Regions from separate parts of the Lactobacillus sp. ESL0791 genome, predicted to be linked through region 3. Evidence: predicted binding sites of a transcription regulator. Region 3 holds the regulator's gene; each other region holds the start of a gene.
The links. The regulator HrcA, encoded in region 3, represses chaperone genes, less so after heat shock. The targets are predictions, from matches to a motif close to TTAGCACTCNNNNNNNNNGAGTGCTAA.

Region 1 (7,008 bases), 560 kb from region 3:
ATAATCTCTTCTGTGCCATTTTCCGTCATCCGTAAAATACGAATAAGCTCCTGCTTAGTAAGCGGTTCAGAAAAGATATTTCTTTCGTTAAACGGAATATCATGTTTCTTTAACCACGCTTTAGCCTTACGACATGAGGTACAACTCGGAGATACATACAATTCTACCATCTATTTCACGCTCCTTAGGATAATGCTGCTTTAACTGCATATCATTATTATAGCACAATTACTTCTTTTTTGTAAGCAATATTTAATATTAATTCTATGCTTTACATAATATAACCTAAAAATTAATAATCGGTGAATTTTTTGCTAAGTTTATCTAAAGAAAAATACATACACCAATAAGAGATGTATGTATTTGTGTGCTATTTATTAATTTTAGCCATTAAATCGTTAACTAACTTCTCGTTTTCCTCAGCTGTTTCTGAGACATAGCACGCCTTGTTAGCCAATTCTTTAATGTCGTCTCTACTGATCTTCTTCATTAAGCTTCTAATCCGCAAAATTGAAGTTGCACTCATTGAGTACTCGTCAAGTCCCATTGAAAGCAGAATTGGGAACATTGTGCTGTCGCCAGCGGCTTCACCACACATTCCGCACCAGATACCATTTTCATGTGCAGCATCGATTGTGTGCTTGATCAAACGCAAGATCGATGGGTTAGCCGGCTGGTAGAGATAAGAAACATTATCATTGCCCCGGTCAGCTGCCATTGTGTATTGAATTAGATCGTTGGTACCAATTGAGAAGAAGTCAACTTCCTTAGCAAATTGGTCGGCCAAAACAGCTGCAGCAGGAACCTCAATCATCATTCCGACTTGAAGATCAGAACCAACCTTCACACCTTTAGCTACCAATTGCTCTTTTTCTTCATTCAAAATTGCTTTAGCTTTGCGCAATTCATTCAAAGTACCAATCATTGGGAACATAATGCCTAACTTGCCGTAAGCTGAAGCACGAAGCAAAGCACGAAGTTGTGTCCGGAAAATATCCTCGTTCTTTAGTGAAAGCCGAATAGCCCGCACACCCAAAAACGGGTTCATTTCTTCTGGCAGATCCCAGTAGTCAAGGTGCTTATCACCACCAATATCCATGGTTCTGATGATGACTTGCTTGCCATCCATGCCTTCAATAACTTTTTTATAGGCTTCAAACTGTTCATCTTCGGTTGGGAAATCGGAAGAATTCATGTACAAAAATTCAGTTCTGTAAAGGCCAACTGCTTCAGCACCATTATCGTGAACACCCTGCATATCATCAGGTGTACCAATGTTAGCCGCAATCGTGAATTGCTTGCCATCAGCTGTTAGTGATGGCTCATCTTTCAACCGCTTCCATTCAGCCTTTTGCTCTAAGAAAGCCTTACTCTTTTGTTGATAATCAGAAACTTGTTCAGCACTTGGATCAACAACTGCATCCCCGTTCAGGCCGTCAACAACCAGTGTTTGCCCGCTTTGAATATCCTTAGTAATTGATTCAGTACCAACAACGGCTGGAAGCTCAAGTGAACGTGCCATAATGGCTGAATGTGCTGTTCGACCGCCAACATCTGTGACAAAACCCTTAACAAATTTTTTATTAAGTTGGGCAGTATCACTTGGGGTCAAATCATGCGCAACAACGATCACTTCATGATCGATTGCTGCTGGATTAGGCAGTTCCTTGTTAAGAAGGTGGGCCATTACCCGCTTCGAAACATCACGCACATCAGCAGCACGCTGCTGCATATATGCATTATCTGTCATTCCTTCAAAAATTTTAATAAATTTCTGTGCCGTTTCATCAAGTGCAGCTTCGCTGTTAATCTTTTGGTCTTTAATTTCGGTTTCAATAGCACCAGTGAATTCCGGGTCATTCAAAATCATCAAGTGGGCTTCAAAGACTTGTGCTTCATCTTCCCCAATGCTCTTCTTAGCAGCATCGCGAATTTTTTCAACTTCTTTAGTTGATTCGTCAATTGCTTTCTTATAACGAGCTAACTCACTGTCAGTATCGCTAACAGTGGTCTTGGAAAATGACAAATCAGGCTCTACCAAAAGATAAGCTGGAGCAACGGCGATCCCGTCACTAGCAGCAATTCCCTTTAAAGTCTTTGTCATTATTCAGCCAAACCTTCTTTTTCCATTGTGTCAGAAATTGCCTGAATAGCATCCTTTTCGTCATCACCATCAGCAGTAATTGTAACGTCGGCATTTTGACCAACGCCGAGTGACATCACGCCCATAATTGATTTCAAGTTAACTGACTTGCCGTTGTATTCCAAATTGATATCTGAACCAAATTTTGAAGCAGCCTGAACTAACAGTGTGGCTGGACGTGCATGAATCCCTGTTTCTGCAATAACATGAAAATTACGTTTTTCCATTATAATATCTCCTTTAAATCGAAAAAAATAAATCGGTATAAAATACCCATACAAATATTAGCCTATCATTTTTTTGTGATTAAGACAATAAAATTGTAACAGTTTACATCATTTAATCACTAGCTTCGGCGCGCGTATAAATGATTTTACCGCCACGCAAGGCCCGGCCGGTTATGTTTTGCCGTTTGCCATAGGCGCGTAATGCCGTTTGAAAGTCAAATGCGGTCTGTGGATCAACTTCATACTTCTCTAGCTTACCGTTTGCCAGCTCGTCTAGAATTTTTTGATAATCCACTTTAAACGCCCCACATTTCCCTATCTTACGGCTATTATTTCACTTACAGACAAAACAATTTTACCATACTTAGCATGCTTGTGAAAAAAATAATACTTAAGACTTAGCACTTGATTATTGAGAGTGCTAATTATATAATTTAATAAAATTGCAAAGTGAAAGGCGGTAATATAATTGCTCTGTCAAAATTGTCACAAACGGCCCGCTTCCATTCACCTGTTTGCGAATGTGAACGGTCAAGGGCGAGAAATTAACTTGTGTCAGCAATGCTACCAAGAATTGCAGGCACAACAAGGAAATAAAAATATGAATAATAATGATAACAACGGCTTCTTTGGTGATTTTAATGACATCTTTAATTCACTAAACAGTAATAATGCCAATAATATGCGTCAGGGACAAGGACCCCAGATGCAGATGGGAGGAAACGGCGGCAATGGCCGTTCACTGCTCGATCAATACGGAACAGACCTAACCGCACTTGCCAAAAAAGGCAAAATTGATCCGGTAATCGGACGCGACAAGGAAATTGCCCGGGTGATAGAAATCCTGAACCGCAGAACCAAAAATAATCCGGTTTTAATCGGTGAGGCTGGAGTCGGCAAGACCGCCGTGGTTGAAGGCTTGGCTCAGCAAATTGTCGACGGTTCGGTGCCAGCTAAATTGCAGGACAAGAAAATAATTTCTTTAAACGTTGTTTCCCTAGTTCAGGGAACCGGTATCCGCGGGCAATTTGAGCAGCGGATGGAACAGCTGATCAAAGAACTGCAGAATAGAAATGATATCATTCTTTTTATTGATGAGATTCACGAAATTGTTGGTGCGGGGAACGCTGAAGGCGGCATGGATGCCGGCAATATTATCAAACCGGCTTTAGCCCGCGGTGATCTGCAACTAGTGGGTGCCACGACGATTAAGGAATATCGTGAAATTGAGAAGGATTCGGCTTTGGCGCGGCGCTTCCAACCGGTGGAGGTTAAGGAACCATCAATCAGCGAAACCATTCAAATTCTCAAGGGAATTCAGAAACGCTATGAGGACTACCATCACGTTCATTACACGGACGATGCCATTAAGGCGGCTGCCGAATTATCGGCCCGTTACATCCAAGACCGTTTCTTGCCGGATAAGGCGATTGATTTGCTTGATGAGGCTGGCTCTCGGATGAACCTAACGATTCCATATATTGACAAGGATAAACTGCAGGAACGTATCAACGCTGCCCAGCAGCTAAAGCAAGACTCACTGAAAAATGAGGACTACGAAAAAGCCGCATACTACCGTGACCAAATTGAAAAGTACAACAAGGTAAAAGACCAAAAGGTTGACCCGGATAAGTCACCAGTGATTACCAGTAAGATCATGGATAAAATAGTTGAGGAAAAGACGGGGATCCCAGTTGGCGACATCCAGGCGCAGGAAGAAAACCAGCTGCAGAACTTGGCGGCAACTTTAAAGAAGCATGTCATCGGCCAGGACAAGGCGGTTGATCAGGTCGCCCGAGCAATTCGCCGCAACCGGATCGGTTTCAACAAGTCGGGTCGGCCAATCGGCTCCTTCCTCTTTGTCGGTCCTACCGGCGTCGGTAAAACGGAGCTGGCTAAACAATTAGCTAAGCAGATGTTTGGTTCCGAAAACGCGATGATTCGCTTTGATATGTCTGAATACATGGAATCATATTCTGTTTCCAAGTTAATCGGTTCTGCTCCCGGATATGTCGGCTATGAGGAAGCCGGCCAGTTGACCGAACGCGTGCGGCATAACCCATATAGTTTAATTTTACTGGATGAAATCGAAAAAGCCGACCCGGCAGTCATGAATCTTTTCTTGCAAATCCTAGACGACGGTCGCCTGACTGATTCACAAGGGCGTACAGTTTCCTTTAAAGACACGATTATTATCATGACCTCAAACGCAGGCCAGGGTATTAAAAAGACCAGTGTCGGCTTTGCAGCTGAAAATGATGCGGATGCTCCCGATTCTGCCAGAAATTCAATGACCCAGTTCTTCAAGCCCGAATTTCTAAACAGGCTGGACGATGTCATTGCCTTTAACGAATTATCTAAGGAAGACCTAATCAAGATTGTTAACTTGATGCTGACCAATACCAACAGCATGGTGAAAAATCAGGGCTTGCAAATTACAGTCACTGAGGATGCCAAAAAGAAATTGGTTGACGACGGCTTCAACCCAAGCATGGGAGCACGGCCGCTGCGTCGGACCATCCAGGAAGAAATCGAAGACAAGGTTGCCGATTACAAGCTTGATCATCCGCAAGCAAAAGAATTAGTCGCAGATGTTAAAAACAATGAAATTGTGATTACTGAACCGGCAAACGTAGTCAGCGAAGAAAATTATGCTGCCAAATAATTACTTGCTTACTTCAGAATTACATAAAAACATGCTTAGCCAGCAAGCATGTTTTTTTTTGTAAAATAAGCTATAATTAATAAAAAAGGGAGCAACAGAAACGGGTGAAATCCATGCACTTAATAGATGTAACCAATAGTTATGCAAGCTTAGTTCATAGTCAACTTAATTCAACCGATGTTAACTACGTCAAGGTTTATTCTCTTGGCAACACTTCGGTAATTTACACCGAAAGCAACAACGCGATCGGCATTGTTCTTGAAAACCACAGCCGGCGTGTCCGCAGGGAAGAATTTGAGTTTGTGATCAAGCGGCTTGTTAAAGAAAATGATCCTTCTTATCAAATAACAATTGATAAGAACCAACATGTCCTTGAAATTCATGTCAATAAATAACAAAAAAAGTGATGAGATAAAATTCATCACTTTTTTATTTACTATAACTTTTCTGTCAATTCCACGTCCGGGTACTTATCCTTGAAGAAACGTTCCGCAAACTGATTCTCAAACAAAAATAATGGCTGATCATAACGGTCTTTAACCAATAAATTGCGGCTGTTGGCCATTGCCGGATCAAGTTGGTCTGGCTTAATCCAGCGAGCAACCCGGTGACCAATGCTGGTCATCTCAACGTCTGAATTATACTCGTTTTTCATACGAAACTTAAAGACTTCAAACTGCAGCTGCCCCACCGCACCCAGAATATACTCATCGGTTTGATAATTGCGGTAGAGCTGAATGGCACCTTCTTGAACCAGCTGTTCCATTCCCTTGTGAAAGGACTTCTGCTTCATCACATTTTTGGCGGTCACGCGGACAAATAATTCCGGCGTAAATTCCGGCAAACTGGGGTACACGATTTTTCCCTTTCCGGCATAAATGCTGTCGCCGATCTGAAAATTACCTGTATCGTATAAGCCGACGATGTCACCAGCAACGGCATCCGAAACCTGCACCCGCTCACTGGACATAAATTCAGTTGCGCCGTTTAAACGAATCGGTTTATCGGTTCTTGCCAAGGTAACATCCAAGCCCTTTTTAAACTCACCGCTGCCAATGCGCACAAAGGCAATGCGGTCACGGTGGTGCGGATTCATGTTGGCCTGAATTTTAAAAACAAAGCCCGAAAATTCCGAATCGTCCGGTTCAAGCGTTTCATTTCCATTGACCTGATGACTCTCAGGTGCTGGAGCTAAATTAACAAAACTTTTCAAAAAGGTCTCAACGCCAAAATTGGTCAAAGCCGAACCAAAAAATACAGGTGTCTGCTCCCCCTTAGCAATTTTAGCCAAATCAAACTTGTTGCCCGCCTCTTTAATCAGCGTAATTTCATCCAGCGTTTCTCCAAATTGGGGATCGCTGCTCAGCGGCTCAGAGTCCGGGAGCTGACCGTTTTCATCAAGTGCAACAAATCGGTCCTGCCCGTCCTGATGATAAAATTCCACCTGATTGTTGGCAATATCGTATAAACCTTTAAGCGTCTGACCTGATCCGATCGGCCAATTCATTGCTATCCCTTCAATTCCAAGCAGGTCTTCAAGCTCGGCAATCAAATCCAGCGGCGGCCGACCGTCACGGTCAAGTTTATTCATAAAAGTAAAAATGGGAATACCCCGCTGCTTAACAACTTTAAACAATTTCTTAGTTTGGGGTTCAATTCCCTTAGCCGTGTCAATCACCATCACGGCTGAATCAACTGCCATCAGTGTCCGGTAAGTGTCTTCAGAAAAATCCTGGTGCCCCGGCGTATCCAAAATATTGATCCGTTTACCTTGATACTCAAACTGCATAACCGAACTGGTGACAGAAATTCCTCTTTGCTTCTCAATCTCCATCCAGTCACTAGTAGCGTAATGACCTGTTTTCCTGGCCTTTACTGTTCCGGCACTGCGGATGACGCCACCAAAAAGAAGCAGCTGCTCAGTAATTGTCGTTTTACCCGCATCCGGGTGCGAAATAATTGCAAATGTCCGC
Region 2 (7,008 bases), 1.1 Mb from region 3:
TCTTCATCGACACCGACTAAGGCCATGGCGTGGGAAGCGTACCCGGCACCAGTGGCTAACCTGTCAGCTTTTGATAAGTCGAGGTCAACACCGAATAATTCGTTTAACTTGTAGAGGTTGGTATCAAGGTAACCTTTTTTCCTGTCGGATTGTTTACCGACATCGTTGCCGAACCAAACTGCTTCACCGTCTTTTAACTGGCTGACAGCATCCTGCTCAAGAAATTCAATCGGCAGGTTCAAAAATTGAACATGATATGAACCTTCAATATTGTCTGAAGCCGGCTCGGCATACAGCTTGTTGTAGTCGCGGTTAGGAGCGTTGGTAATGACCACATAATCATTAAAGTCAACATTACCCAAGTACTTATGCAAAAATTCCAGCGGCGTTAAATCCTTGTCAAGGTGGTATTTTTTGTCATCATCGCGGTATTCCAGGTCAAACTTCTTTGGCGGCTCACCAACAGCAATGGCGGTCATTTGGTAGACCTCGCCAAGGAATTTTTCCCGGGTCTTTTCCAGTTCGCCGTCTTTACCATCTTGTTTTAATTGCCGTAAAACCAAGGCATCCTTTTTCAGCTTTGCCGCCAGGGCCGTGCCAAAACCATTGGTGTTGTTAGTGTTAAAAGTCTCCGGCATTGCGTATGATGGAACAACACCGTATTTTTCGATTAGCGCTGCTGCCATGTGAAAATGGCCGCCGTCTTCACCGGCACCGCCTAAATAGCTGCGGACATCACGTGAATCAATTGGCTGATCGGCCGAAGCAATAATATTGTCATAAAAAATATTTGCCCGTTCGATTTTATCCCAGAAAAAGTTGTAGGCTTGGGAAAATGTGAAATCCTTTGCCTTGTACTTTTTACCAAACAAATGACGCAAAATGTTCAGTGTGGCAAATTCCCAGCAACGGCCGGATTGTTTCTGGTTGGTGACGTTGTCGGTGTCCAGTTCGGTGGAAAAGACACGGGTTAGTTCGCTCTGAACCTGGTCGTTACGGGATGCTTCCAGCACGCCGCTGCGCATTGCAGCCCGGGCAACTACCTGATTTTTCGGATTTTTAGCAAAATTCGCTTGAAATTGTTCAAGCTCTTGAATACTTAATTTATGAGCCATTAATAAAATTCTCCTATCTGTACTAATATATTCTTAAATTATATCCTATTTGCGTTTTAAAATAAAATTACTGTATTGGTAGGTAACTTATCTAATTGCTTGGCAAAAATGGTTTTAAAGAGTGAGCTAATCCTTCAAGATTACTGGTCTGAAGATAAACAATGCCACGGCCGGAAAAGCTGTCCACGAAACCTTCGCCTGACATAAAACCCATACTGCCGCTGGCCGATTCGATTTTATAATCTAGCGAATCAGCCCACGCCAACACATTGGTATTGTCAATTTGCAGATTGTTGTCTTCTGTCAATTCCATTTTAACAATATTACCCGTGCCATTGATTAATAATTTTCCGGTTCCTGTGGTATGCAGGATAAAGAAACCACCAGTTCCACCAAAGAAAACCTTGTCAAGCCCCTTTTGTCTCACAGCTTCATAGCTTGTATTTGCATCTGCTGCTAAAAAAGCGCCAGTATTTAAATAATATTGCTGGTCTTGATCAAGGGCTAGGGTTTCGATTGCACCAATTGTATTAGGAGCAATTCCTACCAAGGCCTTGCTGCCGGTTGCTTTAACCTCATTGATAATTATACTTTCACCCGTTGCTTTACTGCGTGCAACCGACCGAACTAAACCGCCTAATCCGTTATGATTATTTGAATTCATTTCAGCATGAAGTTCGACATTCTGCATGTAAACCATGCTGCCACGCTGAATTTTGGCCGTTTCGCCGTTAGCTAAAGTTAACTCAACCAAAGGAGAGAGTCCTTTATTTAAAATTGTTATTTCCATCTGAATTTCCGTACCTTTAATAATATTAAGTAATTGTTTCTCATTATGCCTATCTCTAAATAAAAATATTAGGTAGAAAAGCACAACTTGCCTATTTAGGTATTATACCAAATGGATAAGGTTGAAAATTAATCAAATTTAGCAATTTAACCTGTCACGCCAAATATCTTTTCAATTATTTATAAAGAAAAAGGGTTAAGTTGTCACTTAACTCTTGAAAAATATTCCACATAAAATTCGCGGCTGCTTATCTGTAAATTAATGTTAAAAACTAACCCAGCGGATCCCATACCGGCAAATCTTCCGCTACTGGACCTTCAGCAAGTTTTCTTTGTTCCTCTGTCAGGTACTTCTTGTGGACAGCCACTTCATATACGTAATCGTTAAACCAGCTATTGTCCATGACGAAATAGCCCTTGTCACCGACTTGATCGCCCCAAGAATTTTCGACTTTCCAACGGCGGATATGGCCTTGATCTTCATCAACGCCGACCAAAGTCATAGCGTGTGAATAGAGGGCCTCGCCCGTACGCAAGCGGTCGGCCTTTGACATTTCTAGGTCAACGCCGAACAGGTCGCTGAATTGATAGAGCTTAGAATCTAGATAACCGTTCTTGCGGTGCATTTGCTGCAGAACGTCGTTGCCAAACCAAACGGGTTCACCGTCTTTTAACTGGCTGACGGCAGCGTTAGTCAAATATTCCATTGGTACGTTCAGCAACCGAATTTCGCACAGGCCTTCGACATTGTTGTCAGCGGAATAGCCGTACAGCTTGTTATATTCATGGTTAGGCGAATTGGTCAAGACAACGTAATCATCGAGGTCAGCATCACCTAAGTATTTGTGTAAGAAGGACAGCGGTGTTAAATCTTTGTCCAGATGATATTTTTTATCATCATCGCGGTACTCAAAGTCAAACTTGGTTGGCGGTTCACCAATCGCAGTTGCAACAATGCGGTAAATTTCGCCTAAGAATTCTTCTTGCGCAGCGGCTACTTCTTTTTCTTTGCCTTCTTGTTTTAACTGCCGCAAAACCAACGCATCTTTTCTGAGCTTCTTGCCCAGAACAATCTGCAGGCCGTCGGTGTCGTTGGTGTTGAAAGTTTCGGGCATGGCTGAAGACGGTACAACGCCGTATTTTTTAATTAAGGCTGTGGCCAGCTGGAAGTGGCCGCCGTCTTGCCCAGCATTATCCAAGAAATTTCTGACATAGCGCGCATCCAGCGGCTGATCTGCAGTTTGAATGATTTTATTGTAAAAAATATTGGCCCGTTCAATCTTATCCCAGAAAAAGTTGTAGGCTTGTGAGAAGGTGAAATTCTTAATATGGTATTTTTTGCCGAACAGATGGCGCAAAAAGTTCAGTGTGGCAAATTCCCAGCAGCGGCCGGAATGCTTTTGCGCGGTGACATTTTCGGTGTCCAATTCGGTTGAAAAAACGCGATTCAGATCTGTTTGCGCCCGTTCATTATATGAAGCTTCAAGAATCCCGCTGCGCTGGACAGCCCGGGCAATTGTTTGGTTCTGCGGATTACTGTTAAAAGCCGAAGAAAATTTCTCGATTTCTTGGCTGGTTATTTCATGATTCATTTTTTAATGCTCCTTTTTTAATTTAATTTTAAATTAAGATATATTTTAGGCCAAAAAAGAAGCGAGTTCAATGTTGAACTCGCTCCTAGAGAATTATTTTGTATTGACAGCTTAATTTGGGACTTCTTGCATTTGTCTAAATAAGTTAATCGATTGAAATCGAATTATCATTGCTGTCCGCACTTTGCTTTGGCAATGTGATCGTCAATACACCATTATCATACTTTGCATGAATGTCACTTGCAACTACATTTGGTAATCTAAAGCTCCGGGAAATATGACCCTCGCTTCTTTCCTTATGAATAATATTTTTATCTTTGTCGCTAGTGTCTTTAAAGGACTTTCTTGAGCCGGCAACACTTAAAATACCATCATTGTAGTTTAATTCGATTTTATCCTTGTCCATGCCGGGCATATCTACTTTGACAACATACTCGTGGTCGTTTTCAGCGACATCAGCCTGCATTACCTTTGCCAATTCCCGATCATCGAAAAAGTTTCTTGGAAGATCGAACCAATCATTCATTGCGTCAAAAATATCATTGTGCCGATTCATAATGTCATGTGCCATAGTAAAAAAGCTTCCTTTCAAAAATTGTTTTCATTATTTGGTAGGGGATGTTTTTGTCTTCTTCATTCCTTACAATTATTATTATAGGCCGCTGCTTTTTAGAATGAAAGAAATTAGCACTTTTATTTTTAGAGTGCTAATTTTAAGTTTAAAGCACTGCTATATCAATGCTTATTGCTTGTGGATAAAAATCAGGCAATTTGAAAATTAATTAGAAGGTCTAGAGCGTGCAATTTGCAATCATATTCTGAAATTATCATTTGATAGTCAAAAATTTTAGTGACCCAAAGTAAAATGCTGTTGATTGAAAATAATATTTAATTTGAAGCACTTTAGGCAACTATGCTTAGAGGGTTAAAAGTTGGATCCTACAATGAAACTAATTAGTTTTCCTATTTCTAGGTTTTAAGTAAATATATAGATAAATTATTATTAAGCAACATGTTAATATTTTTTAATTTAAAAAACTTTAAAAACTAAAAATTGATCTAGTGACAAATGGGCACATGGCAGTAGACTACTGCCATAGTTTTAATATTAATAAAATTACATTATCATAAATCATGGATAGAATTAAAATGCCCATAATTAAGCTATTATTGGGAATGTAAATTGCAAAAATCTTCACAAAGATAACTAAATTAGCTATGCTTGTACTCAGCTTTGAAGAAAAGCTAGTTGACTACTAAAGAACGTAAAATATGATATTACTGCGAAAAGTTTCTCTTAAAAAGAAAGCGCTTCATCACTTAATTATTAATTTTTATATATATATTTATTTATATAAATTAGTTATATAAATCACAACAATTAAAGTTAATAAATTTATAAAAATATATTTACATTTAGGCAGATAGGCTGTATAGTTACATTGAAATCTATAATTTTAAAATATGATGGAGGGTTAGTCATGGAAATTATTGAAGACAAAGCAGTAAGAAGAAAGTATGCGATTGATTGGTGGGCTGTTAGCCATAAATGGTCGGAAGAAGAAATCCAGAAACATTTGCCAACAGCGATCGCTATCCCTAAAAATGTGGAAGAAGTGCAAACAGCGGTTAAGTACGCTAATGAGCATGGCCTGAAGGTAATTCCTTACGGTGGGGGATCCGGCGTTTTGGGCGGGATTATACCTATCAAGCCAACTTTGACGATTGATATGCGGCAAATTACCGGCGTAGTCGATTTTGATGAAGATGATCACTTAGTCACAGTTAATGCTGGGATGATTGGCAGTGAACTGGAAGATTATCTAAATAAGCGTGGCTATACTATAGGTCATTATCCGCAATCCCTTTATTTAGCTAGCATAGGTGGTCTAGTAGCGACTAAATCAGCTGGTACTTTTAGCAGCAAGTACGGTAATATTGAAAATGTAATGCAGGCGCTGGAAGTAGTTTTACCTAATGGTGAAATTTTAAGTAACCGCAATATCCCACGTTCATCTACTGGTCCGCATATCCCTACGCTATTTATTGGTTCAGAAGGAACTTTAGGCATTATTACTAAAGTAACTTTACGGATGTCCAAGCTGCCTGAGCGCAGGGAATTTAGGGGAATTGAATTTTCAAGCTGGGAAGATGCGATTTATACCGCTCGTGAATTTTACCGCAGAGACATTGTCCCTGCAGTAATCCGGATCAACAATCCCGCCGAATCGCAAAACTTTTTCTCCAAAATTAACCATAAAGCTTCGGAGGGGAAGGTGTTGATGATTATTGGCATCGTGGGCGCAGAAACAGTTGTCCCAGAAGTATTAAAACAGGTATTGCTAACTGCCAAAGAGCGTGGCGGTGAAGATATTGGCCCAGAAATCGGCAACATTTGGGAAAAGACCCGTTATAATGCTGATTGGATGAAAGCAGGTAATTCAGGTAATTATATTGGTGATGCGATTGAAGTATCAGGCAATTGGACACAGTTACCAAAAATGCTTGCTCTAGTTTCTAAGCGGTTAGAAGGTAAAGTAGCAATGCTTTGGGCTCACGGCTCACATTTTTATGCAAGCGGCGGTAATATTTACTTTATTGTTGTTGCTAAAGGTGAAAATAATCAAGATGTGCTAGCCAAGTATGACGACATTTGGAATACGATTATGAAAGCTGTCTACGAAATTGGCGGTTCTGGTGCGCATCATCATGGTATTGGTAAGCAAAGATTGCCGTGGTATGAAGAAGAGATTGGGCATGAATCACACGAAATTTTAGCGGGTCTAGAAGAAGTAATTGATCCTAAGCATACTTTCAGCCCTGGGAATTTAGGCGTTAAAAAGTAACGCACCAATATAAGTACGATAAGCAGCCAGCGGCTGCATATATTTTTTAAGCTAATGTAAGCGCTGTTATAAAAGGAGGCGCTATTTATGGGTAAATATATTTTAGGAATTGATGGCGGTACGCAGAGTACCAAATTGGTTTTATTTGATTTGACAGGCAATATTGTTGTCAAAACCAAAGTAAATCTACGGCCGACATTGTCCCCAGCCCCTGGGCAAGTGGAGTATCAGGATGATGACTTATGGACTTCCTTAATTGAGGCAAGCAAAGATTTATTAGCAAAGTTTCCTGGAGAGAAGAAAGATATTATTGCAATTGGCTTAGGCAGTATCCGTTTTTGCAGGACCTTGTTGGATGAAAACGGTCATCTGGCCCATCCAGTTATTAGTTGGCTGGATTATCGGGTTGGTCTACCACAGAATGAAAAAGAAACTAATATTAGGTATATGTCAACGGCAACCGGGTATATGGCTGTTAGGTTGACGGGTAATTTTAGGGATACAATCGCTAACTGCCTTAACTTCCCAATCGATAAGGATAATTTTACGTGGGGTACGGATGAGCAAATTAAGAAGTTTAATTTAACTAGGGATATGCTTTTTGACTTGGTAAAACCGGGTGAAAGCTTGGGTACTGTAAGTGCCGAAGCGGCTGCAGCCACGGGT
Region 3 (7,008 bases):
TGACCCTTGCAGGAGCTTCTAACGCCTTTATCATCGGCTTCAATGTTCGGCCGACGGTGACTGCAAAGTCACAGGCCGAAACCGACGGCGTTGATATTCGCCTTTACAGTATTATTTACAAGGCAATTGATGATGTAAAGGCCGCAATGCAGGGAATGCTTGAACCAACTTATGAAGATACGGTAACGGGAACGTTGACCGTTCGGGAATTGTGGAAGGTATCCAAAGTCGGAACAATTGCCGGATCATTTGTTGATTCTGGGTACATCACTCGTGATTCTAGCGTGCACCTGATTCGTGATGGTGTTGTCATTTACACGGGTAAAATTGCTTCGCTTAAACGCTTCAAGGATGATGCTAAGAAGGTTAAACAGGGTTACGATTGTGGGTTAACCATTGAAGGCTATAATGATATTAAGGTTGATGATCAGCTTGAAGCCTTTGAAAAACAAGAGGTAAAACCTAAGTAACTTTTATTAGGAGGAAACATGAAACATAGAATTGGTCGTGTTGAAGGCGAAATTCTTCGTGAATTAACTAAAATACTCCGTAAGAATATTCGGGATCCTAGGGTAAAAGATGTCACGCTTACTGCTGTTGAATGCACTAATGACCTGTCTTATGCAACAATTTATTATAGTTTGCTGACAGAAGATGCAGAAAAAGAACAAGAAGCAGCGATAGGGTTGGAAAAAGCCAAAGGAATGATGCGGCACCTGCTGGGACAGGTTTTGACCGTTTATAAAGTTCCTGAGCTTATTTTTAAGCGCGATACTTCTGTTAAATATGGTAGTAAGATTGACCGCTTGATTGCTGAAGTAAAAAAGCAGGATGCAGAGCGGAATAATTAATTAGAAAGCGTCATTTGGCGCTTTTTTGTTGTGAACGGGTAGGAAAAGGGAAACATGTTAAATGGAATCTTAGTAATTGACAAGGATGAGGGCATGACCAGTGCCGATGTGGTTTACCATCTGCGCAAAGCCCTGCATATCAAAAAAATCGGGCATGCAGGAACGCTTGATCCAGATGTAACAGGAGTTTTGCCGATTGCGATTGGTCAGGCAACCAAATTAATTGAACTGATGCATACGAAAAACAAACAGTACCAGGGTGAAGGATTATTTGGTTATTCAACGGACAGTTATGATATTTCAGGTCAGGTCCTGGAGCAAAAAAGCCTGACTAGTCCCTTATTGGCTGAACAAATTCAGGAGCAAATGACCACCTTTACGGGAGAAATTACCCAAGTTCCGCCCATTTATTCTGCTGTTAGGGTTAACGGCAAGCATTTATACGAATACGCACGTGCAGGAATTGAGGTGGAACGGCCCAAGAGGCAGGTAACGGTTCAATCTTACCGGCTTCTTGGTGAACCAAAATTTGATGGTGAGAAAGGCCAGGAAGCTTTTGGTTTTGTAATTGAATGCAGCAAAGGGACCTATGTTCGTTCTCTCGTCAATGACTTAGGCGCAAAGCTTGGTGTTCCCGCCGTGATGACTAAGTTACGCAGAACTGCGAGTTCGGGTTTTACACTTGCTCAGGCTGTTAAATTAGACCAGGTTATTGCCCAACCTGAAAGAATCACTGACTGGCTGCAGCCACTTGATAATTTTTTTCGGGAATACGAGCAAGTAGATTTAAGGCCGGAGTTGTGGTTAAAAGTTAAAAATGGTGCAGCAATTTCGCTCACAAACGGTGCAGAAAAATTGGCATTAAGATACAATAATAAGGTTAAGGCAATTTATCAAAAAAAGGGTACGCTTTATGTACCCGCATTAATGCTCTTGCAAAATGAATAATCGAAATGAGGGTTTCTGAAGTGGAAATTATTGATTTAACGTATCCATTTAAAGAAAAAATACTACCAAAGAAATTGATACTTGCTTTGGGATTTTTTGATGGGGTCCATTTAGGGCACCAACATTTAATTGCCCTTGCAAAGCAAGAGGCCAAAAAGAAGAACTTGCCGGTGGCTGTGATGACGTTTGACCGGCACCCAAAAGAAGTCTATCAAGGAAAAAACGTTCTTTACATTGATAATCTAAACGAAAAAGCCTATAAGATGAAGAAGTTAGGCGTTGATTACCTGCTCGTTATGCATTTCAATGATGCTTTTAGCAAGTTGACAGCCCAAGAATTTGTTGATAATGTGCTTGTCAAGCTGCAGGCGGATACGGTAATTGCCGGCTTTGATTATACTTATGGGCCGAAAAATGTTGCCAATATGAAGAATTTCCCTAAGTTTGCCAAGGGTCGCTTCAAGATTATTGAAGTGCCCGAACAAACTTATGATGATAAAAAAATTGGCTCAACCGAAATTAAAACGGCAATCCAAAACGGACAAATGGAACTGGCATGCGAACTGTTAGGTGGACCCTATGTGATGAGCGGCATAGTTGGTCATGGGCTAAGAAATGGCCATAAGTTAGGATTTCCCACGGTTAACCTAGTTTGGCAGGGGAAAAAAGTTCTTCCTAAAATTGGCGTTTATGCAACTAAAACCAAAATCCTAGGTAAGTGGTATGATTCGATGACAAGTGTGGGTTATAACGTGACAATTCATCAGGGCCGAAAAATTTTTATCGAATCAAACTTATTTGGGTTTAATCAGGAAGCCTATGATCAACCTGTGGTCATTAAGTGGTATAAATATACCCGAGGTGAAATAAAGTTTACTAACCTAGCTGATTTGCATGAACAAATGATGAAAGATAAGCAAGAAATTGAAACCTACTTTGCACAACAAAAATAAGACAGAGAATCTATCTACAGGCTGCAGATAGATTTTTTTATGAAAAAGTACAATAATTTTAGCACTCGGCTTGACATTCTGCTAAATACTAGTATCATATAATTGTTAGCACCTGATAGGTAAGAGTGCTAAAAGTGAGGGCGATTTTTATGTTGACCGAGCGTCAAGAACTTATTTTAAAAACAATTATTAATGATTTTACCCAGACACATGATCCGGTGGGATCGAAAACCGTGATGAAGCAGTTGCCGATTAAGGTATCAAGTGCGACAATCCGCAATGAGATGGCTGTGCTTGAGGAACAGGGCTTAATTGAAAAAACACACTCATCCAGCGGTCGCATCCCGTCAACTAGTGGTTATCGCTATTATCTTGATAATTTAGTTGAGCCGCTGCGTTTACCCGAATCGGTTTACGAGCAGATTGTTAATCAGCTTGACCGGCCGTTTCATCAAGTTAACGAGATTGTGCAGGAAGCAGCTAAGATTCTGTCGGATTTAACCAATTACACGGCGTTTGCAGAGGGACCGGAGAGTAATGACTTAAAGGTTACTGGCTTTAGGATTGTTCCCTTGTCCAACCGGCAGGTGATGGCAATTCTGGTAACAAGTGATGGTAACGTGCAGAATCAGGTTTATCCGCTTCCATACCGGGTTAATGGCGATGAAATTGAACGAGCAGTTCGCATGATTAATGATGAACTGGTCGGTAAAAGTTTGAAAGAAATTACGCCGACATTGCTGAAAGAAAAATTGGGCGGCAATATTCGTGGTGAACATGTGAGTGAATTAATCAACTTGATTGAGGACGTCTTGAAAGATGCGGCAAGCGATCAGATGTATGTCGATGGTCGGATCAACCTACTCAATAACACCGCTGAAAGCAATGTGCAGCAGTTACGTTCATTATATGAATTGGTTGATCGCGATGATGTGATTGCGGATTTGATGGACATGGGCATTAGTTCCAACGGACGTTATCCGATACGGGTCAGCCTCGGATCAGAATTGCCGAATGACCTGTTGAAAGATTACAGCCTGTTAACCGCTGAATACAGCGTTGGCTCACATGGTAAAGGCGTAATTGCCTTGCTGGGTCCGACAAGCATGCCGTATTCGCAGGTAATTGCATTGCTTGAGTATTTTAGAAATGAATTAGCTAAAAAGTTGCTTGATTATTACGGTAGATTTCAATAGGGAGGTTAGAAATGAGTAAAGAGGAATTTCCTAGTGAAAAAGATTTAGATAAGAAAAAATCTTCTTCTAAAAAGAAGAAACCTGAAACGCAGACCAAAGAAAAGGCTAAGCCTGAAAAACCTACTGCTGAGCAAAAGTTAGCTAAGGACTTGGCAGTTGCCAAGAAAAAGAGCGATGAATTCGAGGACAAGTACCTGCGCAGTGAAGCAGAAATGCAAAATATGCAGAACCGCTACAACAAAGAACGGGCGCAGCTGCTTAAATATGAGGCGCAAGGCCTAGCTAAAGACATTTTGCCAGCAATGGATAATTTGGAACGGGCCTTAGCCGTCAAGGCTGACGATGACGCTTCAAAGCAGCTGCAAAAGGGTGTGCAGATGACACTTGATTCACTTGTTAAAGCGATGAAAGATCATGGCATTGTTGAGATTGCCGCTAAAGGCAGCAAATTTGATCCGACATTACACCAGGCAGTGCAAACGGTTGCCGCGGAAAATGATGATCAAAAGGACCAAGTAGTCCAAGTTTTACAAAAAGGATATCAATATAAAGACAGAACATTAAGACCAGCAATGGTTGTTGTTGCTCAATAATTGAAAGGAAGATTATAAATGGCAAAAGTTATCGGAATCGATTTAGGAACTACCAATTCAGCAGTTGCTGTTCTTGAAGGTAAAGAACCTAAAATTATTACTAACCCAGAAGGCAATAGGACAACTCCGTCAGTTGTTGCCTTTAAAGATGGTGAAATTCAGGTGGGTGAAGTTGCTAAAAGACAGGCGATTACCAATCCAAACACTGTTTCTTCAATCAAGCGGCACATGGGTGAAGCTGGTTACAAGGTTAAAATTGGTGATAAGGAATACACTCCGCAGGAAATTTCTGCAATGATTTTACAGTACATTAAGAAGTTCTCCGAAGATTATCTCGGTGAAAAGGTCACAGAAGCTGTTGTTACGGTTCCTGCATACTTTAACGATGCTCAGCGTCAGGCAACTAAGGATGCCGGTAAGATTGCTGGGTTAGACGTTAAGCGAATTATCAACGAGCCAACCGCTTCTTCATTAGCTTATGGACTTGATAAAGGAAACCCAGATGAAAAAGTTTTGGTTTATGACCTCGGCGGTGGTACCTTCGATGTTTCGGTTTTACAGTTAGGTGACGGCGTTTTCCAAGTATTGTCAACTAATGGTGATACCCATTTGGGTGGTGATGATTTTGACAACAAGATCATTGACTGGCTGATTAAGAACTTCAAAGATGAAAATGGTGTTGACCTGACCAAAGATAAGATGGCAATGCAGCGGCTAAAGGATGCTGCGGAAAAGGCTAAGAAGGATTTATCCGGTGTATCTTCAACTCATATCTCCCTTCCATTTATTTCTGCTGGTGAATCCGGTCCGTTACACCTGGAAGCTGATTTAACTCGTGCAAAATTTGATGAATTAACTGCTGATTTGGTTGAAAAGACCAAGGTTCCATTTGACAATGCCTTAAGGGATGCCGAGTTAACTGTTAATGACATTGACAAGGTTATTTTGAATGGTGGTTCAACAAGAATTCCGGCCGTTCAGGATGCAGTTAAGAAGTGGTCAGGCAAGGAACCAGACCATTCGATCAACCCTGATGAAGCTGTCGCCTTAGGTGCTGCAATTCAAGGCGGGGTTATCTCTGGTGATGTTAAGGACGTTGTTTTACTTGATGTTACACCGCTGTCTCTTGGAATTGAAACCATGGGTGGTGTTTTCACCAAGTTGATTGATAAAAACACAACAATACCTACTTCGAAGAGTCAAATCTTTTCAACGGCTGCGGATAATCAACCTGCCGTAGATGTTCACGTCTTACAAGGTGAACGGCCAATGGCAGCTGATGACAAGACTTTAGGCAGATTTGAACTGACAGACATTCCTGCTGCTCCGCGTGGTGTTCCGCAAATTCAAGTTACCTTCGATATTGACAAGAACGGGATTGTAAATGTTTCCGCTAAGGATATGGGCACTGGTAAAGAACAAAAGATTACGATCAAGAGTTCATCCGGTTTATCTGACGAAGAAATTAAGAAGATGCAGAAGGAAGCCGAAGAGCACGCTGAGGAAGATAAGAAGAAGAAAGAGGAAGTTGATTTACGTAACGAAGTTGACCAATTGATCTTCTCAACCGAAAAGACGCTTAAGGATGTTAAGGGCAACGACAAGATTTCTGAAGACGACACAAAGAAGGTTCAAGATGCCTTAGATGCTTTGAAGAAAGCACAAAAGGATAATAACCTTGATGAAATGAAGTCGAAGAAAGATGATTTAACCAAGGTTGCCCAAGACTTAGCCGTTAAGTTATATCAGGCTAATGGTGGTCCGCAAGGCGCAGCCGGACAAGCAGGTCCGCAGGCTGGTCCTCAAGGCCCACAACCAGGAAACGACAATCCAAATAACGGTTCGGCTAATGATGGTGAATTTCATAAAGTAGACCCGGACAAGTAAAGGGTTTATAATTAAACAAGTTAGAAAGAACTGCCCAAAGAGTAGTTCTTTTATTTTGGAAAGTAGGGAGCTTGTTAAATGGCACAAGAAGATTATTATAGCGTTCTCGGTGTTGACCGGAATGCCAGTGATCAAGAAATTAATTCTGCTTACCGTAAATTAGCTAAAAAATATCATCCCGATTTGAACCATGAGCCAGGGGCTGAAGAAAAATATAAAAAGGTAAATGAAGCCTACGAAGTTTTGCATGATAAGCAAAAAAAGGCCCAGTATGACCAATTCGGCTCTGCTGGTGTCAACGGTCAAGGCGGCTTCGGCGGTGGTTCTGGCCAAGGTGGTTTTGGCGGCTTTGATGGTGACTTTGGCGGTTTTGGCGATATCTTTAACGACTTCTTTGGCGGCGGTCAGGCACGGCAAACAAACCCGACGGCGCCAACACGTGGCCAGGACCTAGATTACACCTTGTCAATTAATTTTATGGATGCAATTAAAGGTAAAAAGACACAGGTCAGCTATACACGCAGTGAAACGTGTTCAACCTGTTCCGGAACCGGTGCGGAAAAAGGTACGCATCCGGTTA

Region 1: PT285_RS03840 (ATP-dependent Clp protease ATP-binding subunit) is a predicted target of HrcA. The motif match lies at 2,769-2,795, and genes of this name have one in related genera.
Region 2: PT285_RS01315 (Hsp20/alpha crystallin family protein) is a predicted target of HrcA. The motif match lies at 4,181-4,207, and genes of this name have one in related genera.

Annotation. Positions count from the first base shown of each region.
Region 1 covers NZ_JAQTHU010000001.1:763,368-770,375, reverse strand. The annotation lists gene spxA (transcriptional regulator SpxA) at 1-170, opposite strand, end outside; gene ptsP (phosphoenolpyruvate--protein phosphotransferase) at 371-2,104, opposite strand; gene PT285_RS03850 (phosphocarrier protein HPr) at 2,104-2,370, opposite strand; gene PT285_RS03845 (hypothetical protein) at 2,483-2,665, opposite strand; gene PT285_RS03840 (ATP-dependent Clp protease ATP-binding subunit) at 2,840-5,035, shown strand; gene PT285_RS03835 (DUF1827 family protein) at 5,149-5,430, shown strand; gene PT285_RS03830 (peptide chain release factor 3) at 5,472-7,008, opposite strand, start outside.
Region 2 covers NZ_JAQTHU010000001.1:257,348-264,355, forward strand. The annotation lists gene PT285_RS01300 (C1 family peptidase) at 1-1,115, opposite strand, end outside; gene PT285_RS01305 (TIGR00266 family protein) at 1,207-1,905, opposite strand; gene PT285_RS01310 (C1 family peptidase) at 2,177-3,496, opposite strand; gene PT285_RS01315 (Hsp20/alpha crystallin family protein) at 3,642-4,067, opposite strand; gene PT285_RS01320 (FAD-binding oxidoreductase) at 4,978-6,342, shown strand; gene PT285_RS01325 (FGGY-family carbohydrate kinase) at 6,430-7,008, shown strand, end outside.
Region 3 covers NZ_JAQTHU010000001.1:1,318,900-1,325,907, reverse strand. The annotation lists gene infB (translation initiation factor IF-2) at 1-470, shown strand, start outside; gene PT285_RS06575 (ribosome-binding factor A) at 489-851, shown strand; gene truB (tRNA pseudouridine(55) synthase TruB) at 906-1,799, shown strand; gene ribF (riboflavin biosynthesis protein RibF) at 1,820-2,752, shown strand; gene hrcA (heat-inducible transcriptional repressor HrcA) at 2,902-3,948, shown strand; gene grpE (nucleotide exchange factor GrpE) at 3,960-4,541, shown strand; gene dnaK (molecular chaperone DnaK) at 4,560-6,428, shown strand; gene dnaJ (molecular chaperone DnaJ) at 6,507-7,008, shown strand, end outside.